DNA from 4 places in the Priestia sp. FSL R5-0597 genome. Region 4 is predicted to be linked to each of the others. Evidence: riboswitches for the same ligand, from Rfam matches in the RefSeq annotation. Region 4 holds a riboswitch; each other region holds the start of a gene.
The links. Region 4 has a riboswitch for S-adenosylmethionine ahead of MKX72_RS07175 (trans-sulfuration enzyme family protein). Riboswitches for the same ligand answer to the same signal wherever they lie in the genome.
Positions count from the first base shown of each region.

Region 1: another riboswitch for S-adenosylmethionine. It lies ahead of MKX72_RS11145 (Na+/H+ antiporter NhaC family protein); the one in region 4 lies ahead of MKX72_RS07175 (trans-sulfuration enzyme family protein).
Region 2: another riboswitch for S-adenosylmethionine. It lies ahead of mtnW (2,3-diketo-5-methylthiopentyl-1-phosphate enolase); the one in region 4 lies ahead of MKX72_RS07175 (trans-sulfuration enzyme family protein).
Region 3: another riboswitch for S-adenosylmethionine. It lies ahead of mtnK (S-methyl-5-thioribose kinase); the one in region 4 lies ahead of MKX72_RS07175 (trans-sulfuration enzyme family protein).

Region 1 is NZ_JBBOUZ010000001.1:2,182,770-2,190,810, reverse strand. Features, by position in the region: gene splB (spore photoproduct lyase) at 1-393, opposite strand, end outside; gene MKX72_RS11160 (transcriptional regulator SplA domain-containing protein) at 506-754, opposite strand; gene MKX72_RS11155 (LacI family DNA-binding transcriptional regulator) at 840-1,799, opposite strand; gene MKX72_RS11150 (hypothetical protein) at 1,924-2,052, shown strand; gene MKX72_RS11145 (Na+/H+ antiporter NhaC family protein) at 2,092-3,402, opposite strand; SAM riboswitch class I at 3,488-3,594, opposite strand; gene MKX72_RS11140 (ABC transporter permease) at 3,696-4,463, opposite strand; gene MKX72_RS11135 (ABC transporter ATP-binding protein) at 4,456-5,367, opposite strand; gene MKX72_RS11130 (YtoQ family protein) at 5,538-5,978, shown strand; gene MKX72_RS11125 (Ger(x)C family spore germination protein) at 6,140-7,351, opposite strand; gene MKX72_RS11120 (spore germination protein) at 7,335-8,041, opposite strand, start outside.
Region 2 is NZ_JBBOUZ010000001.1:1,253,069-1,261,109, reverse strand. Features, by position in the region: gene MKX72_RS06390 (CoA-disulfide reductase) at 1-62, opposite strand, end outside; gene MKX72_RS06385 (ABC transporter permease) at 149-1,183, opposite strand; gene MKX72_RS06380 (sugar ABC transporter ATP-binding protein) at 1,180-2,685, opposite strand; gene MKX72_RS06375 (sugar ABC transporter substrate-binding protein) at 2,702-3,778, opposite strand; gene MKX72_RS06370 (1,2-dihydroxy-3-keto-5-methylthiopentene dioxygenase) at 3,901-4,416, opposite strand; gene MKX72_RS06365 (methylthioribulose 1-phosphate dehydratase) at 4,432-5,070, opposite strand; gene MKX72_RS06360 (2-hydroxy-3-keto-5-methylthiopentenyl-1-phosphate phosphatase) at 5,067-5,732, opposite strand; gene mtnW (2,3-diketo-5-methylthiopentyl-1-phosphate enolase) at 5,729-6,973, opposite strand; SAM riboswitch class I at 7,054-7,160, opposite strand; gene MKX72_RS06350 (pyridoxal phosphate-dependent aminotransferase) at 7,291-8,041, opposite strand, start outside.
Region 3 is NZ_JBBOUZ010000001.1:1,244,887-1,252,927, forward strand. Features, by position in the region: gene MKX72_RS06310 (LutC/YkgG family protein) at 1-653, shown strand, start outside; gene MKX72_RS06315 (PAS domain S-box protein) at 939-3,095, shown strand; gene MKX72_RS06320 (methylated-DNA--[protein]-cysteine S-methyltransferase) at 3,115-3,618, shown strand; gene MKX72_RS06325 (hypothetical protein) at 3,619-3,783, opposite strand; partial or broken gene MKX72_RS06330 (hypothetical protein) at 3,858-4,096, opposite strand; gene mtnA (S-methyl-5-thioribose-1-phosphate isomerase) at 4,221-5,279, opposite strand; gene mtnK (S-methyl-5-thioribose kinase) at 5,315-6,487, opposite strand; SAM riboswitch class I at 6,623-6,774, opposite strand; gene MKX72_RS06345 (carbon-nitrogen family hydrolase) at 6,866-7,648, opposite strand; gene MKX72_RS06350 (pyridoxal phosphate-dependent aminotransferase) at 7,761-8,041, shown strand, end outside.
Region 4 is NZ_JBBOUZ010000001.1:1,410,646-1,418,686, forward strand. Features, by position in the region: gene MKX72_RS07165 (hypothetical protein) at 86-1,165, shown strand; gene MKX72_RS07170 (hypothetical protein) at 1,235-1,897, shown strand; SAM riboswitch class I at 2,064-2,181, shown strand; gene MKX72_RS07175 (trans-sulfuration enzyme family protein) at 2,253-3,398, shown strand; gene MKX72_RS07180 (trans-sulfuration enzyme family protein) at 3,382-4,563, shown strand; gene MKX72_RS07185 (hypothetical protein) at 4,598-4,864, opposite strand; gene MKX72_RS07190 (SIMPL domain-containing protein) at 4,927-5,586, opposite strand; gene putP (sodium/proline symporter PutP) at 5,687-7,165, opposite strand; gene MKX72_RS07200 (YhcN/YlaJ family sporulation lipoprotein) at 7,458-8,003, opposite strand.

The sequences.
Region 1 (8,041 bases), 770 kb from region 4:
GGCTCTTTCCTGCATATATTGCTCTGCTTGACCTAATATTTCTTCAACATTCACGTACGTACGAATATATGGTTTGCTTCCCATTGTTGTCTGCAAATAACAATAGTGACAGTGCCCCATACACCCTGTTGCAAAAGGTATTGCATATTCAGCTGACGGTTTAGATGTATCAAATTTCAAGGTTTTACGCACACCAACTACTAAAGTAGACTTGGCATTGCGGTATTTTTGCAAATCATTTTTTCCCGGTATATTACGCACTTGATTATGAGAAGTTGTTTGACGAATCTCAATTCCCATCTTCTCAAATTTTTCTTTTAATTGAACACCAAGCGGGTACTCCATTGCCCCTGGCTCAATGTATACTAATTGAGGTACAAAAGGTTTTATCATCATGTACACTTCCTTTTTTCTAATACTAATAGCGTTTGAAAAATAAAAAGACTCTATCCGTGGTAATTATTTTTTAGATCAAAAAAGACTCTCTATTTAAGAGAGCCTTTCGTCAATCATATTGTTCATAATCAAATATCTTGTTATACATGTTCTCTGCTTCTTCATACGTTGAATACACGGCATCATCTTCAGCTAACAAATGATAAGACTCATGCAGAAACAGCGCTTTTTCACCTTTATTTTCAGGATGTTCAACAATTTCAGCTTGATTAATATTGGCAACGTTTGCCGTATGAGGGTTTCGGTAAATAACAAATACTTGATCTCCTACTTGATATTCTTTTTTCTCCACGATCATCATCCTTTTCTTCTTTCTTTACTCGTATGATGTCCGCTTTTACTCATTTTATCCGATAAAAACACGTGGTGAGATCATCAAGAATTTATACGCTTTTACGCTCAATAAACCGAAAAGGAAGCTCAATTTTTTGAGGATCCTTGCTCCTGACTAGTTTAAAAAGCGTTTCGCCCATTTCTTTGAGAGGAAGTTCGATCGTTGTGATTTGTAAATAAGAAGAAAGCGGATGATTATCAAAACCAATAATAGCTAAATCGCCTGGAACTGATATACCCGCTTGTTCGCACTGAGCTTTTATACCAATAGCGACTTGATCGTTTGTTACTAAAAGCGCCTGAGGCCGATTTTTCATCTGCACCAATTTTTTCACCACTTTTTCACCATCTGTCACGTTCAAACAGCCTTGAAACACCCATTCCGGATGATAAGGCTCATTTATTCTTTCTACATATTCTTTGTATGCTTGCTGCCTCTGTTGACTATTTGTACCCGTCATTCTTCCAATACAGTAGCCAATATCCGTATATCCTTTTTCTTTTAAATACATGAGCGCTTTCTTAAAAGCTGCATAATGATCAACGTATACGGAGCGAATAGAACGATTTTGTACGTTTTCGCACACGGCTATCGGCCCGTACTGCTGATAATATTCAATCGTGCTCCAGCTGCCTGCTCTAGAACAAATAATCACTCCATCAACCTGCTTTGTTTTTAGCATATGAAGCGCTTCTTCTTCTTTTTTTACATCATAGTTCGTCTGACAAATAACAAGCTGATACTGCTTTTCTAACGCTTGAGAGGCCACTCCTTCTAAAAGCAGACTGAAATAAGGATGATTAATAAAAGGCAAGACGACGGCAATCATATTTGTTTTCCCTTTTGATAAGTGAACGGCATTAATGTTTTGTTCGTAATTAAGTTCTTGAATTACTTCTTCTACCAGACGGCGCTTTTCTTCTTTTACATACGGATGATGATTTAAAACCCGTGACACGGTCGAAACAGATACACCAGCTTTTTTTGCGATATCTCGGATATTTGTCATGTTTTCACCTTTTTCTCTTGCGCTGAAACGCGTTTCATACTTTATTCTCATTATAAAGTGAAAAAGCAATAAGCTAAACCCGTTACAATCATGTTTTTATTCACTTATATAAGGAGGTCATATCATGGGTATTTTATTATTCATTTTATTATGCGGAATTGAAATCGGAGGAGCGGCTTATGCACTTAAACAAAATGAGACACTTTGGAAGGAGCTAGATGAAAAAAAGCCGACTGATTTTTTCAAACAGTAAAAAACCCTTAAAAAGAATGTTCTTTTTAAGGGTTTGATATTACGCAGCTTCTTTAGATGATTTTGATTTTTTATTTAAACGAGGAAAGCCAATTACAATCGCAATGATACCGCAAACCGCTGTTAACATTGGATAGAATGTAAATGGAATAATCTCAACCGGTGAAACTTTAGCAAATCCTGCTGCGAGAAGCATTTGTGCACCGTAAGGGATAAGCCCTTGAACGCTGCATGAAAACAAGTCGAGCAGACTGGCTGATTTACGATTATCAATTGAATACTTATCAGAGATTTCTTTCGCTAACGGACCTGCTGTAATAATTGAAATCGTGTTATTAGCCGTGGCTAAATTGGTTAAACTTACTAATCCAGCGATACTGAATTCTCCGCCTTTTTTTGTTTGAATGCGTCGTGTTAATAGGTTCAATAAGAACTGAATACCACCGTTATAGCGAATGAGTTCAACCATTCCGCCAATTAAAAGAGATAAAATAATTAATTCCGACATTCCGCCAATACCTTCTGTCACAGTTTTAGCAAGAGAAGAAAGCGTGTAGCTTCCGTCAGCTAATCCAATTACGCCGGCTAATACAATTCCTCCGGTTAAAATGCTTAATACGTTTGCACCAAATATGGCAGCAACGAGTACGCCGACATAAGGCAAGATTTTAAACCAGCTAAAATCTTTAATTTCTACTGATGACGTATTGCCTAGCGTCATTACAAGTAATAAAATCACTGTAACAATCGCTGCAGGAAGGACAATAAAAAAGTTTACTTTTAATTTATCTGACATATTTGTTTTTTGCGTACGAACTGCCGCAATGGTCGTATCAGAGATTACGGATAAATTATCTCCAAACATTGCACCACCAACAACAGCAGCAATTGCCAATGTAATGGATACATGCGCCTGCTCACTGATTCCTACAGCGATAGGCCCTAACGCAGCGATCGTTCCCATTGACGTTCCCATCGAAATTGAAATGAATGCGCCAATAACAAAGATTCCGACTACCACTAAGCTTTGTGGAAGCACAGACAGAGCTAAGTTTACCGTTGAATCAACAGCTCCCATGCCTTTAGCGACTTGAGAAAAAGCACCTGCCAAAATAAAAATAAGTACCATAATAATGATATCAGGATGCCCTGCTCCTTTAGCAAAACGTTCCACTTTTACATTAAGTGAATCTTTGCGGTTCATAGCCAGCGCCACGATGGCTGCAATGATAATAGCTACTAATACAGGCAGCTTATAAAAATCTCCCGTTATAATTCCTGATCCGACAAACAGGACTAAAAAGACGCCCAGCGGTAACAGCGCCCAGCCGTTTCCTTTTTGTTGTTCCATTCTTAACACCTCTTGTTTACGTAATAAAAAAAGACCTCTTCTTATTGATAAGAAGAGGTCTCTTATTTGTATCATAAGATTACCCTTCTCATCTTCCAAACGAAACATCGTCTGCTGGATTTGGCACCGCACTGCGTACAGCCAGTTGCCGAGACATCATAGGGCCAGTCCCTCCGTCTCTCTTGATAAGAAGTTTATAGTTGTTTTAAAAATAGTCTTTCACTACTGTAATCTCTTTTTATTTAATTGTCAAATGCTATTTTAGAAAAATATATAGTGTGAAAATTCTCACATCAATTAGCTACGTCACGTTTTAAAAACGCCACCCACGCTACGCCCATAAAGAAGACAAAGTGTGCAACTAAGATGAAGATTGAAAATGGAATTGTCATTCCGTCAAACATCGTCTTCATTCCGTCCATATACTGCACAAAGTTTGTGTTGGCGAACAGTAAAAATTTCCCCCACCATAGACCAAACTGCGATACTATCCCAGTTACTGCTTTCGCCCCAATACTTACGACAATAGCTAGACTTGAAGCAAGCGCGCTGTTTCTAAATAAAGACGACAGCATAAAAGCAAACGTCATCATCATAAACGTTTCCATATACGCGCTGTCATACGTAAGCGTAATGTTTTTAAGCAGCTGCGCATCTCCTTCTAGACTGGCAAATCCAAAGAACAATGCTCCCCATACAAACGAAAAAAGCAAATAGCTCAGCAAGTAATACAAGCTAATTAAAACGAGCGTTATGTACTTGGACGTTAAAATCGTTGAACGTCTAGCAGGGCGAATTAAAAGAAGCTTAATGGTACCCGCTTCAAACTCTTTTGCAACCATTGATCCTCCAACAGCAAGCGCGAAAAATTGAACGAGGATCAGCATGCCTGCACTAAATGACAGGAAATTCAATATGTTGTCTTCCGTTCCTGCGCTGTTTGCTACTTTCTTCATTAAAAGAGCCATACAAAGAGTTAAGATGCCGATTGTAATAAACGTGACTTTTGTACTTCTTTTGTAAAACCATTTCATATGTTCATTTTGAATTAACTTAAGCATGGTGCTCTCCCTCCGTAACGGACATAAACGAATCTTCAAGCGTCTCATAAACAGGAGTGATTCGGTAGACTAAAATATCGCTGTCCACTAATTTTCTATTCACAGCTGGAATTTGTTCTTTCATAATCACTACATCAATACTATCGGATTTTATTGTTACTTGGAATTCTTGAGATAAAAGATCCGCTGCTTGTTGCACGTCAGATACTTCAAATTCTACATACATCCCTTGATCTTGACGATTTGGAGATAGATCTTGAACAGCTTTTAACTCGCCGTTTTGAATAATACCAACGCGGTCACATAATGCTTCCACTTCTTTTAATAAGTGGCTCGCGATTAAAATTGAAATACCTTCTTCCCTGCAGAGGGTTTGTAAATATGTACGAAATTCTCTCATTCCCGCTGGGTCTAGACCATTTGTTGGTTCGTCTAGTAAAAGCAATGCAGGCTTATGTAAAATAGCTTGAGCTACTCCTAAACGCTGTCTCATCCCAAGGGAATACGTCTTCACTTTTGCATGAATGCTGTTTTCAAGCTTTACTAGCGCAATCACTTCATCCAAGCGTTCTGCTGTGATCCCTTCATGCATATTCGCAAAGTGTTTTAAATTTTGATAGCCCGTCAGATAATCATAAAACTCAGGATTTTCAATAATCGCTCCAATTGATTTCATAGCTGATGTAAACTGTTCTTTTAAAGGAAAACCATTGACGGTAATTGTTCCCTTTGTTTCTTTAATGAGTCCTACGACGGTACGAATGAGCGTTGTTTTTCCAGATCCGTTCGGACCAAGCAATCCGAAAATCTCACCGCGCTCAACCGATAAGGATACATCATGCAAAATGGTTTTCTTCCCAATTACTTTACTGACATGATCTACTTGTAGCACTGTTTCTGTCATCATGTACATCCTTTCTTTAATTAGCAATACGCCTTCTATTGTTTCTCTTTTTTAACTATTTGTCTACTATAACCTTATTTTTGGAAAAGTAGCCCATTCAAATCATTCGTATTATCCGCTTACATTTGATAAAATAAAACAAATCTTAGTTAGAGGAGGACTTCTACATAATGAACTTAACCGTATACCTTGCCGGGCAAATTCACGATAACTGGCGAGACGAAATTAAAAACCAAGCAGAACAATTAAACCTTCCCCTTACCTTTGTCGGTCCCATGACAGACCATGACCGCTCCGACAACATTGGAGAAGAAATTTTAGGAAAACAGCCTAATGCTGTCTTAAAAGATGAAGCTGCTTCTCAAATTAATAATTTACGCACACAGGTGCTCCTTAAAAAATCTGATGTGGTCATTGCTTTATTTGGTGAAAAATACAAACAGTGGAACAGCGCAATGGATGCGGCGACAGCCATCGCATTAGATAAACCGCTAATTTTGGTTCGCCCTGAAAAACTGCACCACCCGCTTAAAGAACTGTCAAACAAAGCCCAAGTTGTAGTCGAAACGCCAGAACAGGCTCTTCAAGCACTAGCTTATATTTTTGAATAACAACAAATAAGAGCTGTCGAAAACCGGCAGCTCTTATTTGTTGTTTGTTGAAGGCTCTGTACGAAGCATACGATGAGTATTTCGTGGGAAGTTCCGAGATTATTATTTTTTTAGGTTTTTTTCATTTTTGAATAACGATAAGCAAAGTTACAGTCAGGTGCTTACTTTTTTGATCCGGATGCTCCATAATCTTTAATCGTTAACTTCACATCATAGTTAATTGGCACTTCACTAAATGTTTGATCCCAATTTCCTTTGACCCTCATCCATGTTATAGGCTGCTTAATTCTCAATTGATTTCCGAAACCTGCAACATCAACTTTATATTTTGTTTGCATTTTTTCTAGTACGTTTCTTACCAGGTACTTTACTTTTTTTTCTGAAGTTTTTTGCGCATTCTGTAAAAATTGATTATTAAAAGAGCTCCCTGAGGTCATCCAACTTTCAGATAGCCTTCCCACTGATTCAATGTGTACATCAAAAGAGATATTATCTCCTTTAACATGGGGTTGAATGTGACTTTTCATAGACTCTATTTCATATACAATCAGCTGACCGGTCTTTTTATCAAAGCTTTTTACTAGCCCGCCTTTCCCTTTCCCTGTAATCCAAGCCAAACCATCTAGTTCTTCTTCATTCAAAAAACCAATCATTTTGCTTGTTTCCCCTTTAATTATACCAGCACCCGCAAATTTGATTTCTCCATTTGCTGATAATACATTTTGCAACAGAAAACTAGATCCAGTTTGAATCTTGCTTGCTAATTTAATAAGCGGCATGGGCGGTAAAACCCGCGTTGTTCGATACGTATTGTCTATCATTCCATACAGGTGAAAAGCTGGGATCTCTCCTGCTGTTTTTGATTCTAACGTGTCGCTAGCTCTTCCTTTACTAATAAACACAAGGCAACTAGGTCTAAAATCATTGTCCCGAAGAGTTTGGTCCACTAATTGCTCTAAACTATACGCTCGTGCAAGGGCCTCACTGATAACCATTACTTTCATATGAGGACTAGTTAAAGGAGTGTCACTTCTTAAAGATAATTCACGAAGCATTTGAAAAGGAGAATCTCCTGTTTCCGAAATATTTACGTAAGATTTCTGCTGCGGTCCTCCTTGTTTAGTGGTTGAACTTGCGACTTGAGGAGTGATAAGTTGATAAGTTGACGTAATCAGGTTCTTTTTAGTATACCCTTCTCCTTGTTCATCAAATTCTTTTTCAGCTATGGACTCCTTACCTTTATCATAGGCCACACCCACTCCAAAACTTTGCTCTTCAATTTCATGACTGCTCCAGCAGCCTGCCAGAGGAAAGAGCAAAAAAACAGAAAACAAAACCAATAGGTACTGGAAATGGTTAAAGGTTTGTTTCATATTTTACTCCCTTTACTTTTGAAATAATGAGAAGAAGCAGCGGCAAAAAGCCAAATAAAACTAAGGCGATATTGCCAATCATATCTCCCAATTTAAATACATCATTAATATTTTTAGGAATCATGGAAATAAGATATATGACCGGAAGCAAACCATACATAAATGGATGAATGTTTTTTTGGAAAAGCTGAGACAGTCCTAATGAAGCGGCGTAATGGTTAATAGTAAAAGAAGCAAACATCTGCATGATCCATACAACTAGCAGCAAGGAATCAAATCGTTCAAAAATCAAGCCTGTCAGCTCAAAACTCCTTATTAAATCAAGCGTTGGCCATGTTCTTATTACTACTCCATCAATCGATAACGCTCCAATCACCATTACAACAGTAATCACATAAATAAATATAGGAATAGTAATTCCAACTAGCACAGCTTTTCCTGCTTTGTGCGGTTCTTTCATAAAAGCTAAAATGATTAACATGATTTCAGGACCGGTGAATGCAAGAGCAGTTGTTTTTACCCCTTTTAGTACAGGAAGGACTCCTGATCCAAGTACGGGGCGCAGATTATCTATTTCAAATATTTTCATACTCATAAAAGCTACCAGTAAAAAAAGAATAACGGTAATAGGGAATATAATTTCAAACAGTCGAGCGATCGGATTAATGCCCCCTCTAATTAAATAGAGGC
Region 2 (8,041 bases), 160 kb from region 4:
CGAAGCTGTGAAGCTGCGCTCATTCCGGCGGCTACTCCTCCTATAATGACGACACGTTTCATCTATACTCCCTCTTTCTACATAAATAATAGATTATACTATTGTTTTTCCTTATTCTTCCCGATTTCAAACGAAAAAAAACGGCTGTTTACACAGCCGTAGATGTTTGTTTCGAGCGGTAATACGTTAAAGCCAAGGCTCCTGCTAATACAGCTCCTTTAATAATATCTTGCATATAATACGGAACATTTAGCATCGTTAATCCATTTAACAGCACACCAATTAAAATAGAGCCAATCAGCGTCCCGAATACATTCGGTTTCCCTGCTCCAAATACGGAAAAGCCAATGTATGTCGCAGCTACGGCATCCATTAAAAATGGTGAGCCTGCGTTCACTTCTCCTACTCCAATACGGGCAGCTAAAACGACTCCTCCAATTCCAGCAAGCAAACCTGAAAACATATAGGCATACATACGATAACGATTAACCGGTACACCCGAAAGTCTTGCTGCTTCTATGTTACCTCCTGTTACGTAGAAAAAACGACCAAACTTTGTATAGGAAAAAACGATATGAACAAGCAGCACAGTCAGCAGCATAATGATCACAGGGACGGGAATACCTAGAAAGTGACCTTGCCCCAGCGCAAGGAAAGAAGGAATGAAAATTCCCGGAGCTCTTTCTCCGCTTGGTAAAGGCATATTGGTATAAATAGCTGAGCCTTTTGTATACGTTAATAAAATCCCCTGTACGATAAACATCATGGAAAGCGTGGCTAAAATATCAGGAATCTTTACTTTCACTACTAAAAAAGCATTCACTAACCCGATGAGAAGCGATGCAATAATCGGAACAATGATCGCAACTGCAATTTCTTGTCTGTGTAAAACGAGCATAGAAGCTGATAAAATAGTGGCTAAACCAGCCGTAGATCCTACAGATAAGTCGAGTCCGTTGACCGTTAACGATATCGTTACACCAAGCGCAATTAAGGTAACAATGGAAATAGAGCGCAGAATATCACTAATGTTTTCTCCTGTTAAAAAGTTAGGTGTGGCAATGGAAAAAATAATCATAATAACAAAAATCATTAAGACTGTCCCATATTTGTAAAAAAAGTCGAAAACGCTTATTTTTCTCTTTGGTTTCGCTACAGGTTCTGTTACATACTCCGCACTCATCCTTTTACTCCTCCTGCTGTATAATAAAATAATTTTTCACTAGTTGCTTCTTCTTTGGATAATTCTTTCACGATTTTCCCGTTGTACATAACATAAATTCGATCCGCTACCCCTAGCAGCTCCTCGAATTCACAGGTTGCATAAACAACGCCTTTTTGCTGTGACACAAGCCCTGTAATTAAGTCGAATATCTCTCGCTTAGAGCCCACATCAACCCCTTTAGTTGGCTCATCGAACAACAGTACGTCAGAATCCGTAACAAGCCATTTTCCGATTGCTACTTTCTGCTGATTTCCACCGCTTAACGTTCCAACTGACTGCTCGATAGAATGAGACTTTACGCCAACTTGCCCAGTCGTTTTCTGCGCTTTTTCTTTGATCTTTCCTCGCTTTAGAAACGAATAATTTGTAAAGCGGGACAGACTTGGCAAAACTAAGTTATCGGCAATCGATTCATGAACAAAAATTCCTTCTTTTCTTCGTTCTTCAGGAACAAGAGAAAGACCTTGTGCAATATAATAATACGGCTGCTTATTCAACTTTAGTTTCTTGCCTTTTAACCGAACGCTGCCGCTGACATATTGCTCTAAACCAAATAGACTTCGGCAAAGCTCCGTTTTCCCTGCTCCTACAAGCCCTGCAATACCGACTACCTCTCCTTCTTTTACATGAAAAGAGATATTCGAAAGGCGCCCTGGAAGGGATAATGCTTCTACATGTAAAAGTTCGTTTCCAACTTCTACTGATTTTTTGACCCACTGTTTTACAGAAGACGTTCCTAACATGAGCGTAATCACGTCTTCAATTGATGTATGTGAAGTTTCTTTTGTAGCTACATAGCGTCCGTCCTTTAAAACCGTTAAGCGGTCGCAAATATCAACCACTTCTTGAAGGCGATGTGAAATATAAATAATGCCTACTCCGCTTTTCTTCAGCTCTCTCATCACAGAAAACAATTGTTTCGTCTCTTCCACACTAAGAGGTGCGGTTGGTTCATCCAAAATTAAATAATCAACATTCTGTACAATTGCACGTGCAATAAGCACCTGCTGTTTTTCTGATAGAGTTAGATCAACAACATTTTTTTTAACGGATAAAGAAGAACCAAGTAAAGAAAGAGCTTCTTCCGCTTTCTTATAAATAGATTTCCAGTTTACAAATGTCTTACTTTTCTTAGAAACCTGCACGTCTAACACAATGTTTTCAGCTACTGATAGCGAAGGAATCAGCGCTACATCGACTTCTTGGTGTACAATGCCGATGCCGTGGCTCTTCGCTTCTTTAGGAGAAGAAATAGAGATTTCTCCTCCGTCTTTGTAAATCTTTCCTTCGTACTCGTCGTAAGCTCCGCACAATATTTTCATCAACGTACTTTTACCGGCACCATTGGCTCCCAATAAAGCATGAATTTCCCCTTTTTGAACAGTAAAATCAACTTTGTTCAGCGCTTGAAAAGAACCAAAGTTTTTTGTAATGTTCTTCATTGAAAGCTCGTTCGTCATGTCTGTCCCTCCACTTCTACTCTTTTTTACCCCATTCTTCTACGTACTGACTAAGCTGGTCCATATTAATCGTTTGATTAGGCAAGTCAGTTTGTTTGACTAAAACCGGATCAAAGGAATAATAACGAGGGATCTCTTGACCGGAAATCTTTTTAAGAAGCAGATCAACCTGCTTTTCTCCTACTGAAGCTGGGTTTACAGCAGCTGACGCTTTCCACGGGCTGTTTTTTGCCTGCATCATTTGCAGGTCTTCATCAGATAAGTCCACTCCATATACCTTAATCTCATCTCGTCCTGCTTCTTTAATCGCTCTTGTGACTCCTTTTGCAAATTCGTCCCAAGGTGCCCAAACGGCTGCAATGTCTCCTTTATTTGGATACTGCTTTAATACAGCCGCCATTTTATTTTGAGTGTCTAGAGAGGTGTTGTCTGTTGCGCTTCCAAATGTGGCAATTTGTTTTACATCTGGATAGCGATTCATCATAATTTTATAAATGCTGTCGCGTTTTTCCATCGGTGCAAAGCCTCCAACAAACGCATATACAATATTTCCTTTTCCGTTAATGTCCTGCATCATTTGCTTTAGCCCCTGGAGCGCAAGCATATAATCATCTTGGTCAATCGTTGTAACGCCTTCTACTTTTAATTCTACGTCTGTTGCAATAACGGGAATCCCTTTTGCAATCGCGCGCTTCACGCCAGGTTCAAGGGTTTCAGCCCGGCCGTGGTCAATCATAATACCGTCAACATTTTGGTTAATAGCCGTGTCTAAATACGCCGCCATTTTAGATTGATCATTATTAGAATCAGAAACGGATAGCTGTACTCCTGCTTTTTTAGCCGCTTTTGTCACACCTGTTATGTACTGAGCAGCGTGAGTGCCTGACGTAAATTCAGAAATAAGAGCAATTTTTGTATCTTTCGTAATCTTTTTTCCTTCTTGCTGTACAGGCTTAGCAGAAGCCGCTTGCTGCGCTGGAGCTGCCTGTGCTTTCTCGTTTAGACTTGGCTGTTCTTTCGTGCAGGCAGCCAGCGCAAAAACTAGAAGCACGAGCAAAGTAAGTGGCCACAGCATTTTTTTACTCTTTTTCATGGTGTTCCTCCTATTAAACTTATTATTCATATAAAAATAGTTAGTTTTATAATAATCCAAAGAATACCCCGCTTTTAGATGTAAAAGCGGGGTGATCATGACCTATGCTTTACAAGTAGTTGTTATGCGTAAATAGGTACCCATCCTTCAGTTGTCACGAAAATTCGCACAGCGACTACTTTACGATCTTCCATTAGTGTAAAGTAATGAAGAATGTTTTCTGGTACTGAAATTAAATCGCCCGGCTCTAATTCAACATCAAAAAATTCACCGTCTTTTCCTTGAATAACAAAGATTCCATGACCGCTTACGATAAAGCGAACTTCGTCATCTGTATGAATATGCTTGCGCTGAAAGTTTTTTAACAATTCATCAATGTTTGGTGTAGATTCCGATAACGAGATAACATCTTGAGCTTTATAGCCGCGGCGTTCAGAAATATCTTTAATATCCTCACCAAAAGCGTTTAAAATTTCTGTTTTTTCTTCATCAGTTAAATCATATTTTTCACGAAGATTTTCTGGAAGTTTTGTAATATCCCAGTTTTCATAAATAACTTCATTGTTTGCCAGAAAAGCTGATACTTCCTCTTGAGTTTCAATTCTTTTATTATTTACATGTAAGCGAATTTGCGCCATTTTTATTTCCTCCTTTTATAAATGCACCTTTGGCTTAATGCCTTTAAGTGATAGTAATTTCACATGGTAGCTAAATAGAAATTCATAGGCTTCTAGCGCTTTTTTTGTTTCAAACGCATTTTTCCCCCATACCGTAATTCCGTGGTTACGAATTAAAATCGCGCCTTGATCGCCTTTTATATGATGAGAAAATTCTTCTGCTAGTGTCGGAATATCCGCGTAATTCGGAATAATCGGAACAGTAATTTCCGCATCTTCCTCCCAAATACCCAGTGCCTTAATAATTTCTTGGCCTTTGAATGAAATAAACCCTTCATCTCCGTACAGTTCAGAGATCACGTTGTTGTCGATTGTATGTACATGAAGGCTGCACCCAGCATTCGTTGACTCGTAAATCTTAACGTGTAAAAGCGTTTCAGCAGAAGGCTTTAAATGCGTTTCTTCTGCAGGCTTCCCGTATTGATCAACTAACAAAAAGTCTTCATTTGTGCGTTTTCTTTTATCTTTTCCACTTGCTGATACAAAGAAAGTTGTCGGATTTTGATCCACTTTAATCGCTAAGTTTCCGCTTGTACCGAAGAACCAATCGCGCTCTGCCAACTCATCTTTTATATCTGCAAGCTCGTGTAATCTTTGCTGAGCCATAATACTCATGCTTTCACCTCTTCTGTTAATTCTTGTAAATGGTGAATCACATCATAAAAAGTAGAAAAAGGACGATACGGTAGAGATAGCTCTTCGCATTTTTTAATTAAAAAGTCACGCGCAATGACAGTGTCAGCTAATTTGGCAGCCTGCAAATCTGTAATTGAATCGCCAATAACAACCGTATGATCTCTTTCATCTGCAAGATGGCGAATAATCGTTGGCTTACAGCAGCCGCAGTCATTTGTACACTGTTTATCACATGTATGAGGCCACGTAATGGAAATATGCTCACCGGAAAAATCAGATCCGTTGCAGTAGAGCATTTCCTCTGCAACTCGATTTCCCAAAAGCGGTTTTACAAAAAAGTCAATTCCTCCGCTTACAATATAAAGCGGAATATGATGCTCTTTTGTATAGGCAATAAAATCATCAAATCCATCTCGAATAGCAGACGTCTCTAAAATATAAGAAATAATATCTTCCTTTAATTCCACGGGAAGCAAGGCAAACATTTGCCCTACTCCTTCTTGAATGGAGACGCGCTGTGCTAGCACGTCGTCTTTAATACTTTCCCACTCCGGAGGAGCAAATTGTTTCATAATAGCAATAATGTTATCGCTATTTGTGATTGTTCCATCAAAGTCACAAAAGATTTTTAACGATGTCATGCTTTCACCTCTACTGTTCCCCATAGTTGCAAAGCTTTTTGCAACTCTTTTGATTCTTCCGCTTTTTCGGCTAGTGTTTGATGAGAGAGTACTCCATCTATCGCCGCACGGAATGCTTTTCCTCCTCCGATAGCGCCGTCTGGATGACCGTGAACTCCGCCTCCTGCATTAATAATGCTGTCGATTCCAAAGTCCTTCACAAGCTGCGGTACCATTCCAGGATGAATTCCTGCTGAAGGAACCGGGAAAGTCTGCTTATATTTGTACACAGGACGCGTTAATTCGTAGGCAATGCCTGTCGTATCTTCAAGAGAAAGCGCTACGCTTCCGTATGGTGATGGAAACAGTGAGAAATCTGCTCCGGCTAAGCGCAATAGTTTTCCAAGCAGTAATGAATTTGAAAAACCGTAAAACTCTGATGGCGTAAGCGCTCCGCTAACAGCTGGGTGTGCCATAATCGGCAAGTTAATTTCATCATCTTCTCGAAGTGCCTGCAGTACGTCTAACCCGTAAGCAAATACGTTGAATAAAAGAGCATCGGCTCCTAGCTCAGCTGCTTTTCTCGCTTTTTCTTTTAATTCAAACGTTCGTCCCGTTAAATTAACAGCATACAGCGTGCGGTGTCCCGTTTTTTCGTATACGTCATTCAGTACTTTTTTTCCTTCTGTAACGCGAGTTTCAAAAGGTGTTCGTTCACTATCAAACAAAATCTCGTCGTCTTTAACCAAATCCACTCCGCCAAGCGCTTGCTCACGCAGCTGAGTTGTTAAGTACGTCATGTCTCTTCCAATCACGCCTTTAAAAATACTCATCACAAGCGGACGGTCATAAACGCCTAGTTTCTCTCGTATACCTTCTATTCCAAAGCGCGGTCCTGGGAATTCAGCTAATAATTCATCAGGAAAATCCAAGTCTAATAATTTCACTTTTCCATCAAGTGATAGTTTTCCGAAAACCGTAACTAAAATAGCCGGTAAATCTCTTGAAAAGTTGGCAGTTGGATAAGCAATTTTGACAATAGCCTGCTTAACCTCTCCGCCTAAATATCCGTTAACACGTTCGCAGTCTTGAAGCTCAGTTACGGATACGACGCGCCCTTTATGCTTTTGAAGCTGTTGTTGATCTAAAAGCGGCAGACCTGTCCATGAGCCGACGGTTAGTCCTAAAGCAATTCCTTCCGCTTTTTTATGAAAATTTCCTTTATTGTCATGTAGTAAGTAGCTTGCAACGATTTCACTCATTATGCTAAAAACTCCCTTGCTGTTTAATATCGTTAATAAAAAAAACCTCTTCTGTGATTAAGAAGAGGCTTTCGTTGCTCTTCTTATCTCTCAGCTGCTGCTGCAAGAATTAGCACCGTGCTTAACATGCGTTAAGTCGGTTGCCGGGCTTCATCGGGCTAGTCCCTCCACCTACTCTTAATAAGAAAGTTGCTATTTATTTAAATTGAATTCGTAGATTATATACTAAATAAAAAATACCGCTAGGATTTATCGGTTATTAATCTCGTTAACTTCTTACATATTAAGCCAACTCAAAAAGGATTGTCAATGCGTTTTTAAAATAAATTTAATTTTTTTATTCGAGATACAGCTTCTCTCATGCGCTCTTCATCCGTCAGCAGTCCTACGCGCACATAGCCTTCACCATATGTTCCGAAGCCTACTCCAGGTGCCACTACAACGTGGGCTTTTTCAAGAAGTAAATCTGAAAATTGTTCAGAAGTATATCCTTTAGGAACTTTTAGCCATGCAAAAAAGGAACCCGCTGGAGATGTAACGTCCCAACCAATTTCTTGAAGCCCTTGAATAAAGGTATTGCGTCTAGATTCATAGCGCTTAACTAAATCATTCACACATTGTTGAGATTCTAACAGAGCTGCCGCTGCTGCCTCTTGAACCGCCCCAAAGAGGCTGACATACATATGATCTTGAAGAAGATTAATAGCTTCTACTACACTTTCATTTCCTACAGCAAATCCAACTCGCCATCCCGCCATGTTATACGTTTTAGAAAGAGTATAAATTTCAATTCCCGTCTCTTTTGCACCAGGAGTCTGTAAAAAGCTGATTGGCTTTTTACCATCAAATCCAATGGCTCCGTAGGCAAAGTCGTGTACCACACAAATATCGTGCTTGGCAGCAAACGCCACGGTGTCTTCAAAAAATTCTGCCGTTGCCACTGCACCGGTAGGATTATTCGGATAGTTTAAAAACATGAGCTTTGCCTGTTCTTTAGCACGTTCACCTATCTCTTCGTATACGGGCAGAAAATGATTTTCAGCCGTGAGCGGCATCACTTCCATCTTT
Region 3 (8,041 bases), 170 kb from region 4:
GAAGCAGGCGAACAAGCGGCGTAGTAAAGCCCCAATGGAAGCATGCTCCTCAGCATGAGGTCTACCGCAGCTATTCGCCAGATCAATTAAAGAAAGAGCTTGAAAACCATTGCGAACGTATTCATACTCGCTATGTAGAAACATCATTACAACACTTGCCAGCTGTCCTTGAGGAAGCCGTAGCGAACTATGGAAATGGTCTTGTGAGCACGTGGGATGATCCTAGGTTTTCCGAATATGGATTGAATCTGCTGATGGAGAAATGGGAAACAAGCAGTAGCCTTCATGTATGGAATTCTGCAAAAGGCGATGAGAATATTAAACTAGCTGAACAAGCAAATGTAGGCATCACATTCAGTGATTTGACGCTAGCGGAATCCGGCACAGTTGTTTTGTTCAGCAGCGCTGCAAAAGGACGATCGGTCAGTTTGCTGCCGGCCACTTATATTGCGATCATTCCTCAAAGCTCCATTGTCCCTCGCATGACACAAGCTGCTGAAATGATTCATGAAAAAGTAGAGCGAGGAGAAACGATTGCTTCTTGCATTAACTTTATTACGGGACCGAGCAATTCAGCTGATATTGAAATGAATCTAGTCGTTGGCGTGCATGGACCTATTCAAGCCACTTATATTGTAGTGAATGATCGATAGAGGCTGGGGAAAACGTATTTTAGCCGAAGTGAAAAACGAACCGTGAATCAAACATGTTGATTCACGGTTCGTTTTCTTTGTTATGTTGAGCATAGGTTTCATTTTGTTATGTCCCAGCCTCTTTTATTCATGCTCCTTTTTTAAATAACGGGAGAATGTGAAGAAATGTCGCATTTTGAATAAACGTGACTAATTTTAAAAAGGTAAAAAGCAAATCTTGTAGAATACTAAGTCTATAGATAAAAGGTGGGGAAATGGGAAGTGCAAAAGAAAGGAGCAATGAGCATGTCACCACACAGAGAATTAACATCTGAAGCTGCGCAAAAGCAGCAAGGTGAATTAGAGCAGCTACGAGCTATTTTTAATGACGTATTAGATGCCATTGTCGTATTTGATGAGTATTTTCAAGTTATAAATGCAAACGAATCAGCCTGCGGGCTGTTTGAAAAAACAAAGGATGAGCTATTAACGTATCAAATGAAAGATTTTCTCATGTATTTTCCGTATGACATGATTGAAGCGTACTATCCAGCGCTTTTAGAAGAAAGCTATTTCAAATATGAAGGCGCGATGACGCTTCAAAGCGGCATGATGAAACATGTTGAATTTACTTCACACAAACATAGTCACATGTCGGGCATTATTGTGTGTACATTTCGAGATATTACACAGCACAAGGTGATGGAAAACGAACGGTTTATTAGTCATCATATGTTTATGGATGTATTTAATGAAGCGGTAGATGGAATTGTTATTTTTGATCGAACTGGTCAGCTTATCGACGCGAACCCTTCATTTTGCGAGCGATTAAATTATACAAGAGCACAGCTTTTAACCAAAACGTTAGAGGAGCTTGTAGAACCTACTTATCATTATAAAGTGAAAAAATTATGGAGAACTCTGCATCAAGAAGGAAAGACAAGCGGCGAGCTGCCGATTAAGCTCGAAAATGGAGACGTTACTTTTTTTGAATTTACCACAACGGCTAATATATACAGTCAATACTATATGTCCATTATGAGAGACGTGACGGAAAAACGGCTGATGGAGCAGCAGCTGTTGAGAAGCGAAAAAAATTTCAGGGCTATTTTTGAAAATGCGATTGAAGCCATTTTGATTTGGAAAGACGATGGGGAAATCTTAAACGCTAATCTTGCTTCGTCCCGTACATTCGAGCTGCCGTTGAACAAATTGATTGGAAGTAATTTGTATACGTTTATCGATAAGCAAAGCTTTAGTGCATTAAAAATGCTGCAAACATTTCAAAAAGAAGGAGAAATTCGCAATCAGCTTCCTTTTTACATGCCAAATGGAGAAATCAAACAGTTGGAATTCACAGGGAAAAAAGGCATTATAGAAGGAGACCATTTAACCATTTTTCGAAACATTAGTGAACGTACAAAAATCGAACAAGAGCTTCGGAATAACGAAGAGAAATTCAGACAGATTTTTAATGGTTCGATCGATGGGTTAGTTTTATGGGACGGCAAGCGAAATATTATTGATGTGAATTCTTCTCTTTGTGATATTCTCGAACTCAGCAAAGAGGAGATTTGTGCGCATTCCATGGAGGATTTTATTTCTTCAGCGAATTTAGATGCGGTCATTGAGCATAAAGAAACAATTGAGCAAAAAGGGGAAGCTGAAGGAGAGATTACGTACGTTACGGGGAACGAAAAAGTTAAAAACATCGAATTCTCTACGAAAAAAGATATCTTGCCAGGTCTATATATGACGCTTTTAAGAGACGTAACGGAACGAAATCAAATGCAGGAGCAGATTCGGAAATCGGATACGCTTCAAGTAGTCGGACAGTTAGCAGCTGGGATTGCGCATGAAATCCGCAATCCGATGACGGCTTTAAAAGGGTTTGTTCAGCTGCTAGAAAGCAGCATTCAAGAAGATCACTCTCTTTATTTTGATATTATTAAATCCGAATTAAAAAGAATCGAAACTATTATTACAGAGTTTCTAGTACTCGCTAAGCCACAGGCCGTAAAGTTCGAAAAGAAAAATCTAGCTGCGGTTGTTAAAGAAACGATTGATTTATTAAATGCTCAAGCGCTTTTAGAAAATATTCAGTTTGAACTAAGTGTGTCCCCTAAGCTGCCAATGGTATACTGCGAGCCGAACCAAATTAAACAAGTACTAATAAATGTAATTAAAAACGCAATTGAAGTCACGTCAAACGGGGGAAGAATTTTTGTTGAAGTCTATTCTACAGAGCCGCACTACGTGACGGTCTCCATTCGAGATCAAGGAGACGGAATGCCCGAAGAGCGCATCAAGCGCTTAGGGGAACCATTTTATACGACAAAAGAAAAAGGAACGGGGCTCGGTTTGATGGTCTCATATAAAATTATCGAAGAACATAAAGGGCGAATTGAAGTGGAAAGCAAAATAGGAGAAGGAACAGCTTTTCGTGTTATTCTTCCAGCCTAATTAGAAAGGATAAGCGAGTATGTACTATGGAGAAATGAACTTATTTTCTGATTTGAAAATTTATATTGTAGCCTCGGAAAAAGGGGTTCAACATATTTGGTTTGATAGCGATGATCACAACGAGCAGCTTAAAAAACTTGTCCATGACGAGAATTATCACCTTGTGAAAGAAGCGAAGCGGCAGCTTCAGGATTATGCTGAAGGGCGCACGCTAACATTTGATGTGCCTTTGGATATAAAAGGAACAGACTTTCAAAAAGAAGTGTGGTTAACGCTTAAAGGTATACCTTATGGACAAACGTGGTCTTATAGTGATGTAGCGGAGTCTGTTAATCGCTCTAAAGCCGTAAGGGCTGTGGGACAAGCGAATCGTCGAAATCCACTGCCTATTATTTTACCTTGTCACCGTGTTATTGGTAAAAATGGAGCTTTAACAGGTTATGCAGGTTCCCAAACTCATATAAAAGAAAAACTATTAATGCTTGAAAGAAATGTAGCAAAAGGCGCTCTGGAGTTAAAATAACTATTCATCGTCTAATTTCCAGCCTTCTCCCTGCACAAAAACACCGTCAATTTGCTGAGGAGAAGGGAGGGAATTTAGTTCTTCATCTTTGGATAAATCGAATAGCTGATATTGCTGCTTGCGATTTAACGCTTTGTTTTTATCCGTTTTTTGCTCTGCACTCATTTTTACTCCTCCTTATTCAAAAAGAATCCCCTATAATATATGTAGAAAAAGCAGAGAGTACTGTTACAATTGTGTTACAAATGCAGCCAAAAAGCGCTGTTTAATAAAAAAGGTTGAGACATAACAAAATCAATGTCATCTAAAGATGAACAACTCGTATAGATGAACTGAACCGCTTGTGACACCGCAGTTGATTTCCGTGCAAGACTTCGCTTTCCGCGGGCGGCCGCTGAGCCTCCTCGTCGCTTGCGCTCCTGCGGGTCTCACCCCTTCCGTTTTTCCCGCAGGAGTCTTCACCTTGCCCTCCAATCAACTGCTAGAGGGAACGAAACAGATAAAACGATATTTACCATCACAAAAAAACGAACCACTAATCAACATGTTGATTAGTGGTTCGTTTTGCAGTGGGGCTAAAATACTTTTGTCCCAGCCTCTTGTTATTGAGCAGATTGCAGCAAAACTTTTTGAATGGATTCAAAAGACGGGGAATGGATAACTCCATGCTCTGTAATAATGGCCGTAATCAGTTCGCTTGGCGTCACATCAAAAGCTGGATTGTACACAGAGATTCCGTCTGGAGCAATTTGCGTATCTCCAATGTGCGTTACTTCTTTAGGTGAACGTTCTTCAATAGGGATGCTGCTTCCGTCTTGAATAGATAAATCAAATGTGGACTGCGGCGCTGCTACGTAAAATGGAATACCGAATGCTTTCGCTAAAAGAGCAAGTCCATACGTTCCAATTTTGTTAGCCGTATCGCCATTTGATGCAATGCGGTCAGCACCTACAATGATCCCATTAATTCCTTTTGTTTTAATGGTATGAGCAGCCATATTATCCGTAATCAGCGTAACGTCTACTCCCGACTGCTGAAGTTCCCATGCTGTTAAGCGAGAACCTTGAAGAACGGGTCTTGTTTCACAAGCAAATACTTCAAGCGGAATATCGCGCTGCTTAGACAAGTGAAAAGGTGCTAATGCTGTTCCATAATAAGCTGTAGCAATTGAACCAGCATTACATATTGTCATGATTTTATCTTTCTTTTTAAATAAAGAAAGGGCATGATCTCCAATTCGGTAGCACGTTTCTTCATCTTCTACTTGAATTTGAATCGCTTCATGAACAACTTTTGTTTTAGCTTCATTAACGGACGAAGCGGATTCAGCGCTTTTCGCTACGCGGTCCAATGCCCAAAATAAATTGACGGCAGTCGGGCGTGAACTAGCTAAATACTGTTGATCTAGAGCTAGCTTTTTGTTAAATTCCTTGACTGAATCCGTGTCATAGCTAAGCGCAGAAAGAGCAAGACCAAAAGCCGCCGTAATGCCAATTGCAGGGGCTCCGCGTACTTTCAAGGTAGTGATAGCATCCCATACGTCTTTAATGGTTTGCAGCTTAATATATTCAACTTTGCCAGGAAGCTGCTGCTGATCTAATAAAGTAATATATGATTCATTCCATTCCACTGAGCGCGGAAGTGATAGTGTATTTGTCATGCTGATACCGATCCTTTCATTGTGTACATTATTCGTTATCGAAGTAAATGTTCAAATTCATTTGGTGAAACGTCTTGTTGGTGCAGAAGTAAATAGCGTCCAATTTTTAACGCAGTACGTTTAGCGTTAATTTTTCTTTCCTCTGAAGAAATTTCGTCTAAGTCCGCCACGTGAGCTAAGCCAATCGTACGTCGAATGATTTCACACCCTGCATATCCAACAGCATCTTGCCACGTTTGCGTTAAAATTTCATGTAACAAGCGCTCATCTTTAGCGAAAGGTTCAGTGTTTTCAGAATGCCAAAGCGCAGTAAAGGTATCTTTAAATACGTTCCATGTGTTCGTAATGTGTGCAAATAACGGTTCGCGATCTGTTTTTCGAGAAAGAGCATTTAAAAATAAATTTGCAACAAATTGGCCTAAATCGAATCCAAACGGACCGTAAAAAGCAAACTCTGGATCAATCACTTTCGTTTCTTGACTGCTAGCAAATATGCTTCCTGTATGTAAATCACCGTGAATTAGCGTTTGGGCATTTGTTAAAAATTTATATTTTAATTTTGCTGCTTGTAACTTTACATCTCCATCGTTCCACAATTCTTCTACATCAGGACGCAGCGCTTCTTCAAATTCATTTGTATCGATATCAAAAAAAGGATCTGTAAAAACTAAATCTTCCGTAATATTGCATAAGTCCGGATTGCTGTACTTGACGACTTCTTCTTTTTTATCCTGAGGCTTTAAGGCAAAATCCGACGTTTTGAACGCAATATGTCCTAGAAAAGAACCGATATGCTGTGAAAGCAGGGGATAACTTTCTCCTTGAATAAGTCCGGCGCGGGAAATCGTTAAATGAGACAGATCTTCCATGACCGTAACAGCAAGCGTTTCATCGTGGTAATACACAGCTGGTACGAGTTCAGGGGTAAATGCACCGAATTGCTTGAGCGCATTGCTTTCAATCGTGGCACGGTTCAAGGATAGAGGCCAGCTCTCGCCTACAACTTTTGCATAAGGAAGTGCTTGTTTGACGATAATGGATTTATTCGTTTGATCATTTATGATGTGAAAGACGAGATTTAAGTTGCCATCACCGATTTCACGGGCAGTCAGTGCTTCTGTGGCATCAAAGAGACCTAGCTTTTTCACAAGTTTGATTGCTGAAATTTCTGTTAAAGGCTGATACTTCTCTGTTTTTGTTGTTGACATTAGAATCCCTCCATAGTTTATTAAACTGATTTGTTTACTAAGTTAATAGGTTTAAGAATGTATGGAGGCTTTTATAATTTTAGAAAATATAAAAGCCTCTTTCGTTGGAAAGAGGCTTGATTGTAGTGTTCAAACCTCTTATCTGCCAGAAAGAATTACTTTCTGTTGGAATTAGCACCGTGCCTTTGTAAAAACATGTTTTACGGGTGTGATCCATCTTAGGATGGAATGACGGTCGGTTGCTGGGCTTCACAGGGCCAAATCCCTCAGCCAACTCTTGATAAGAGTACGATTACTTATTCAATTTTGATTTGTTTGAAAATTTTATGTTATCTGGTGAAAATCGTATCATGCAAAAAAACGGCTGTCAATACATAATTAATAAAATTCTGTGCGGCGATCTGTAAAGACAGGAATTTGTTTACGAATTTCTTTTACAAGTTCCAGGTTAACGTCGGCACTTAAAAGTTCTTCGCTATCGCCAGCTTCAGCGATTATTTCTCCCCACGGATCGATGACTAAGGAATGTCCGGCAAATGTGTTATTAGGATCTTGGCCTACACGATTACACGCGATTACATAGCATTGATTTTCGATTGCGCGGCTAATGAGCAGTGCTTTCCAATGGGCAAGTCTTGGAGCCGGCCACTGAGCAACAACAAATAAGACTTCTGCTCCGCTGCTAGTATGCACGCGAATCCATTCTGGAAAACGAATATCGTAACAAATAACTCCTGCGCATAAAGACTGTTCAAGTGTAAAAAGATTTTTTGCTGTTCCTGCTTCTAGATAGAGGTGCTCATCCATTAATTTAAATAAGTGCAGCTTACTGTATTGTGACACTTCACGACCTTTTCGATCGAAAATATACATCGTATTTGTGACGCCTTGCTCTGTTTTTTTCGCGATCGAACCTGCCACAATATTTACTTCGTTCGTTTTAGCAAATTGAGAGATTAATTGCTTGGCCTGCTGTCCTTCATCATCGGCAATTTCGTCTAGCCGCGTCAAATCATAAGCTGTATCCCATAGCTCAGGAAGCACAAGGATGTCAGGGTTTTCTTTTAGAGCTTCCGTCATTTTTTGTTGAATATATTTTCGGTTTTTAGTTGGGTTTCCAAACGCAATATCAAGCTGCAAACACGTGATTTTTACACTCACTTTATCATCCGTCCTTTTTTTAGTAGTTGAAAAAAATGACTTTACAAGTTGAGTATTACAATATATTATTTGTGACTAGAATTTCAAGAATTTTTTGAGAAGGTGTGCGATGATGAAACAATTTGAGCAATCGGAACTATTAAAAAGTTTACCAAAACAATTTTTTGCATCACTTGTAGGCAAGGTAGGAAAAGTAATGGCCCAAGGGCACGACGTTATTAACTTAGGGCAGGGAAATCCTGATCAGCCCACTCCTTCACATATTGTAGAAACACTCCAAAAAGCAAGTGCTAATCCTATGCATCATAAATATTCTCCATTTCGGGGGCACCAGTTTTTGAAAGAGGCCGTTGCGACTTTTTATAAACGAGAATATGGCGTTGATGTGGATCC
Region 4 (8,041 bases):
AAATGCAGGAAGACAATAGCTGTACATGATACGTATATATACATTATGAATGACCAATAAGGACAATTAATAAGGAGGAAAAATAATGAGTAACTATTACTACGACCAAAATCAAGACCAAACTCAAAATGCCAATCGTAGTCGCGCTCGTAAAGTTCAACAATCTGAAAGCACGGGCTACTCTGCCCACTTTAAACCATTAAAAGGGAGAGTAGTAACTGTCTATCGCGGGGGGCCTGAATCTAAAACGGGATATTTAATCGACGTTCAATCAGATTATTTAACACTTGCTCTTGAAACAAAACAAAATAACAATCAGCAAAATAATCAACCGGCGCAGCTTATTCCACAACAGCAATATACATTTATTTATTACCAGCTCGCTCATGTTAAAAGCATTACAGAGGATACAAAGTCTAATTCCGCGCAAACATTTTCTGGATTTAATAGTGAAGTAGAACTGCACAGAGCCAACACATTTGCAGGCACTTTATTATTGATGAAAGATAAACAAGTGCAAATAAATCAAGGAGGGCCAGAGAAAAAATTGGGTAAGATCCTTGATGTATTAGGCTCATTTGAATCTGCGTATGTCGTATTACTAACAGAAGATGACGGCGTCGTTTATATCAATGTAGAGCACATAAAGAGTGTAAGTGAAGTTGTAAGCAAAAATACGCCTGTTGTTCCGCAAAACCCATTATTAGTTGAAGAGACACCTGAGTATATTAAAGCGAAAAGTTTCAATGAACTGTTTGAAGAGTTTTCGCATAGATGGGTAGCTATTAACGGCGGAGGGCCAGAGGCTGTAGAAGGTGTGTTAGTTCAAAGTCGCAATGGAAACTTTACTCTTGTACAAAATAATCAAGTTCTACGTTTACAACCAAGACACGTAAAAACCATTGCCTTAGGATCAAAAGGATCTTTCAAGCAAAATGAAGAAAATTCTGAGCAAAATGGAGATACAAATGAAGAAGATTCTGTGCAAGAATCAACTACTGTAGATAGAACCGGAGGTCGCACGGATGGCCGTACTGGAGACCGTACCGGAAGACGTACAGGAGGTCGCACAGACGATCGCTCGGGAGGTCGCCGTACGGGTTCACGCTCTTCAACACCAGGTGAAAAAGTTATTAAAACGAAAAATTATCGTTGGAAAGCATGATGAACTGGAACATAAAAGGTGCTTATAAAGCACCTTTTCTATCATATAGGAAAAAGGAGGAGAATGAGTATGAGTATGAATCATTATATTGATAAAATTGTTGAAGTCGATATATCAGGTAAAACAACGTTTGTAGGAAAACTTGTTGATCTCGGGTTAGATGTAATGGTTTTATATAATGGACATGATTATTTGTATATTCCTCTTTTACACATACATCGCTTACGAGAGGTTTCAGAAGAAGATTATACACCTTTACGAACCATAGAAGAGAACTTAATAGAAGAAAGTCAGCGGATTTCTTATCGTAATATTTTACAGCAGGCAAAAGGGAAATTTATTGAAATTTATGTAACAGGAGGAAAATCATTGCATGGCTATATTACAAGCGTGCTGAATGATTATCTTGTGTTTTATTCTCCAGTGTATAAAAATGTCTTTGTTTCTCTACATCATTTGAAATGGCTTACCCCTTATAGTAATGAGTTAACCCCTTATTCTTTAAGTGACAAAGAGCTCCCAGTAAGGCCTGCCTCTGCACCTTTTGTCAGAAACTTTGAAGAGCAGCTTAAAAAATATGAAAATCAACTGGTCGTATTAGATTTAGGGGATCAATCAGAAAAAATTGGCGTACTTAAAGAAGTTTCTAATAATATTGTTGAACTAATTACGGCAAATGGAGAAAGTATGTATTGGAAGTTAGCTCACGTAAAATCTGTGCACTTGCCTTAGAAAAAGAGACCTCGGTGTCGTCTCTTTTTTTATGTACTTATCAGGACAAGTATATTGAATAAACAAATGAGATGATTTAAATTTTTTAGAAAATTATGTTGACAATAAAGAAAATCTTTATTAAAGTTAGTAACAACAAACGTTAACCACCAACAATTATATAGAACTCTTATCAAGAGTGGCGGAGGGACTGGCCCTGCGATGCCCGGCAACCATCAAATGAAACATTCATTTGAACGGTGCTAATTCCTGTGGAACATCAGTATTGTTCTAACAGATGAGAGAAATCGTGTATAAACGAACACTCTTCCATCTGTGAAGAGTGTTTTTTATTTTGAGTTAAGGAGAGAAATAGATGAAAATTGAAACTTTATTAGTTCGTTCAGGAGTAGGTCGTGACCCTTCAACAGGTTCTATTACAACACCCATTTACCAAGCATCAACATTTGCTCATCCTGCTTTAGGGCAAAGTACAGGATTTGACTATGCACGTACGGCAAATCCTACTCGTACGGCATTGGAAGAAGCAATTGCTGCTTTAGAAAAAGGCGAAGTAGGAGTAGCATTCGCTTCAGGAATGGCGGGTGTAATGTCAGTTTTAGCGCTATTTAAAAACGGAGATCATTTAATTGTATCAGAGGATTTATACGGAGGAACGTACCGAGTACTAAATGAAATCTTTTCAGAGCAAGGAATTACTGTTTCGTACGTCAACACAGCCCATCTCGAGCAAGTAAAAGATGCGCTTCGTCCCAACACGAAAGCTTTATTCATTGAAACACCTACAAATCCAATGATGCACGTGACTGATTTGCCAGAAGCAATTGCGTTAGCTAAACAGCATGATTTGCTTACTATCATTGACAATACATTCATGTCCCCTTACTATCAGCGTCCTTTAGAGCTTGGAGCAGATATTGTGATACATAGTGCAAGCAAATACATTGGGGGTCATAATGATGTAGTTGCTGGTCTTGTAGTCGCTCGATGTAGTAGCTTAGGAGAAAAAATTCGTTTTTATCAAAATGCAGCTGGGGCAATCTTAGGTCCACAAGATAGCTGGCTGTTATTGCGCGGTATTAAGACGCTAGCGCTTCGTATGGAAAAACATAACGAAAACGCACTGAAAATTGCAAATTGGCTTACTGCTCATGATCTCGTGGAAAAAGTGTATTACCCTGGTCTTGAAACACATCCGGGCTATGAAATCATGAAGAAACAAGCAACTGGATTTGGAGGCATGATTTCTTTTGCTGTCTCACACCCTGACATCGTGTCAGTACTTTTAGAAAATGTTAAAGTTATTACATTTGCAGAAAGCTTAGGAGGCGTGGAAAGTTTAATGACATTCCCAGCTCGTCAAACACACGCTGACATTCCGGAGGAAATTCGAAATCGTGTCGGAGTAACAAACTGTTTACTTCGATTATCAGTTGGAATTGAGCACGCAGATGATTTAATTAAAGATTTGAAGGAGGCATTTGATGCATACCAACAATAATAAACATAGATTTGGTACGAACTTAATTCATGCAAATACAGGAATTGACGGTCATTTTGGAGCGGTTAACGTACCTATTTATCAAGTATCTACATTTAACCAAGAAGATGAGACGAACAACGGTCGCTATGACTATTCTCGTTCAGGAAACCCAACGCGTGAGGCTTTAGAAAACACTATTGCTCAGCTAGAAAATGGATACGCTGGTTTTGCTTTTTCATCAGGTATGGCTGCTATTTCATCGGTGTTATCTATTTTTGAATCAGGGGATGAAATTTTAGTTTCACACGATACGTACGGCGGGACATATCGTGTATTAACACGATTATTTTCAAAGTTTGGTATCAAAACAACTTTTGTTGATACAACGAAGGTTGAGAAAGTAGAAGAAGCTATCACAAAAGATACGAAGGCTATCTATATCGAAAGCCCTTCAAATCCATTTTTACAGGTAACGGATATTAAAGCAGTAGCAAGTTTGGCGAAGGAGCACAATCTCCTTACAATTGTGGATAACACGTTTTTAACACCTTATCTACAGCAGCCGATTGACCTTGGTGTAAATATTGTCATTCATAGTGCTACAAAATATATCAGCGGCCACAGTGACGTCATTGGCGGTTTAGTTGTAGTAAGCGATGAAAAGCTAGCGGAAGAAGTAAAGTTTGTACAAAATGCTTTTGGTGCTATCTTGGGGCCACAGGATTGTTTTTTACTGCTTCGAGGCATTAAGACATTAAAAGTTCGTTTAGATCAGCAGTTAAAAACAGCGCTGCAGTTTGCAAAGTGGCTTGAAGAACAATCTCTAGTGAGCCGTGTATACTACCCAGGCTTAAAAAGTCATCCGGACCACAAACTCATTTCAGAACAAGCAAATGGATACGGAGCTATGATTTCTTTCCAAGTGCAGGATGAAAAAGTAGCACGACATATTTTACAAGGAGTCAAATTAGCTTCAATTGGCGTTAGTCTAGGTGCAGTTGAATCCATTCTCACGCATCCTTCAACAATGTCTCATGCAAGTATCCCAAAAGAAGTACGTGAAGAAAAAGGAATTACTGATTCACTTCTTCGCCTTTCAGTAGGGTTAGAGGAATTCGAGGATTTGAAGCAAGACTTTAACGCTGTTTTTCAAAGCTTAGAAGAAAAAGCGTTAATTAAATAAAAAAAGGACTTCCATTAAGGAAGTCCTTTTTTTGTTATATACAGCTATCTAAAAGGTTTGTGTATAGGGACGTAAGCGCAACTTTTTCATCAGAGGAAAGACTGCTGTTTAGAATTCTTTTTATGCCAAGATGATATTTTACATACGGTGTTTGCCGAACGCGTGGATGAGTCATTTCATCTTTTAAATCTTTCAGAATGGCTTCGTGAAGCTGATCTTCACTTGTCAGGGCTTGTTTAGAAGCGAAAGAACGGTTCAACCATAGGGTCTGATAAGCTGCTAGTAAATGTTCAGAAGTCATTGTGCAAAGAGCTCCTTTAGATTAGTTTCTTCATTATAATAATCTATAGTTTATCATAAGTATTAATACGTGTACGTAACTTTTACAGAAGCGGATACAGTCAAGGACTGAGCTTGGATAGGGGGAGAGGCTGCTAATAACTTAGGCGAGGAGCCAGATGACTGATAGACGGGGCCTTCTTCGATTAAAATGGGGATTTGGTTAATAGGGAGCTGCAGCGTGTTGGCAATGGTAAAGGCCTTTTCTTTAGCGTTAAGCAAAGCTTTACTTATCGCTTCTTGTTCATATTTATCATCATTTGTAACGTGAAATTGAAGATCTTGCGCTACGTTGGCTCCGCTTGAAAACGTAGCGTTATAAACATCGCCAGCTTGTTTTACATCTTGTACTCTTACTCTAAACAAATGCTGTACTTCGTATCCCGTAAGAGTCGATTTTCCATCGCTGTAATCATATTTAGGATTTATAGTGAATGAAGCTGTTTCAATTTGCTGGTCGTTGATTCCAAGTTTTTTCATCTCTTGCAGCAGAGTATTTGAAACAGCTGAATTATCTTTTAAGGCTTCTTGAACGTCTCGGTTTTCCGTGCGCGTTCCAATCGTCATGGAAATTTCATTTGGAATGGCTGAAGCAGTTCCTTCACCAGTTACTTTAATTTCTCTATTTTGTGTATCTACGCGCAGTGGCTGTGTAGGTTCGTAAGGGAAATAAGAATGTTGCATGTAAAAACCCTCCTTAATCCGTCTTTAGTACATATATATGACTGCAGGGCTTGCATTAAAAGCAAAAAGTACACAAGTCGTAACTTGTGTACTTTTTTTACTATTTTGTATGCTGTTCTAATACGCTTTCCATGTTTCTAAATTGATCTTCTACAGCTTCTGAAGGCTTTTTTGTTAACAGACTTACTACAATAACAGCCAGCAAGCTTAAGAAAAATCCAGGAATCATTTCGTAAAGGGCATCTTTCAATGGAGTATTTACCCAAATTAATACTGTAGCTGCACCTACAATCATTCCTGCAAGGGCTCCCCATCTAGTCATACGCTTCCAGTAAAGACTTAGTAAAATGGCCGGGCCAAATGCAGAACCAAATCCAGCCCATGCGTATCCGACAAGTCCTAAAATCGTATCACTAGGCTTTAAAGAAAGCAAAATACCAATAATTGCAACACCTAAAACCGCAGCTCTTCCGACTGTTACAAGCTCTTTGTCAGAGGCTTTACGTCGGAAAAATGTTTTATAAAAATCTTCTGTAACAGAGCTTGCCGTTACAAGCAGCTGAGAAGAAATAGTACTCATAATCGCTGCCAATAAAGCTGCATATAAAAATCCAGTAATTAATGGATTAAATAAAACATCAGCAAATTTAATAAAGATTGTTTCAGGATCCCCAAGTTTCATCCCAGTTTGATCCACATAAGCAATTCCAACAAGACCCGTTAACATAGCGCCAATGATTGATAGGATCATCCAGCTCATACCGATACGACGGGCAGGCTTTAATTCTTTAATAGAAGAGATCGCCATAAAGCGAACGATAATATGAGGTTGACCAAAATAGCCAAGTCCCCAGGCTAAAAAAGAAATAATCCCTACTACGGTTGTACCTTTAAATAAATCAAGGTAAGTTGGATCGATATTTTTTACAATATCCATTGTTGTTCCAACGCCGCCTAAGTCAGTAAAGGCTACAATAGGCACTAAAACAAGGGCAATGAACATAATAACGCCTTGCACAAAATCTGTTAAACTAACGGCTAAGAAACCGCCGAACAGAGTATAGGCAATAACGACAGCAGCCGTTACAAATAGTCCTATTTGGTAATTTAAACCAAATGCCGATTCGAATAATCTTCCGCCTGATACCATACCAGCTGAAGTGTAAAGAGTGAAGAAAATAAAGATAACAATCGCTGATACTGTTCGAAGAACCTTGGCATGGTCCCCAAAGCGATTTTCAAAAAAGTCCGGAATTGTAATGGAGTCATTCGCTACTTCCGTATAAGTGCGAAGACGCGGAGCGAGGATTAAATAATTTAAATAAGCACCAATAGATAAACCTACTGCAAGCCATAAACTTGAAAGACCTGTCACGTACATGGATCCAGGAAGGCCCATTAACATCCATCCGCTCATATCTGAAGCACCTGCTGAAAGCGCAGTAACAGCCGGACCTAGTCCGCGTCCGCCTAGCATGTAACCCGATACGTCTTGAGTTGTTTTTGTGTAGGCATACCATCCTATTCCGAGCATTCCTACAAAATAAATGCCCAGTGAAATATAAACACCAATATCCACCAAATCTCCCCTTTATGCATTTTTTATGCATGAAACGAGCACTACTCGCCATGCAAACATCTTATGGTTTCTAAAACTAACAAACTTTTCCCTTACTATCAACCCACAAAACCGTAAAATACATGAGGCGAAAATCCCCTATCCCCCTATAACAAAGAAATGAAAACGTTTTCAAAATAAAATAAAATAAAAATATTCAGAAACTTATAAGTGCATTTTTTATGCAATATTTTATGCAATGGGTAAAATAAAAAGAGCATTTTATAAAATGCTCTTTTGACATTCATGTATATTAGCGTGAATTTGGAAACACGCGGCGAACAACTTCTGAAAACTCGTCAAACAGTCCAGAGACTGGTTTACCCGTTTGAAGCTTGTCTACATATCCATTCATACGGTTTACAAAGTCGGGGTTTGTTGATACAAACACTCGATGAACACTGCCGTCGGCTTTTCGTACTTCGTGTGCGATCTTATGCTCCATATCTTTTGTGAGATTGCCTTCTTTGTTATCGTCTAATACAGCTGCTACATAAGCTGTATGGTCGGTTACGATTACGTTAGCATCTTTTACATTTTTTAACGCTACGATACGATCAGCTGCCACATCGGCTACTCTCATTCCGCCGGACTGATTGTACTGTTCTTTCTCATTACGCTGTACGTCTTGCGTATTATTTACGTCATTCATTTTCGTTTTATTGTTTCCATTTTCATATGTGACGTTGCGGACTGTATTATCGTCAATGACGCCATCTTTACCTTGATCTGCTGTGCTGCAGCCGAATAAAGAAAGGGTCGTCATGCAGCCTACAACAAACAAAAACGATTTCTTCATGATAGTATCACTCCTTATAAGTTTTAACCTTTCTTATA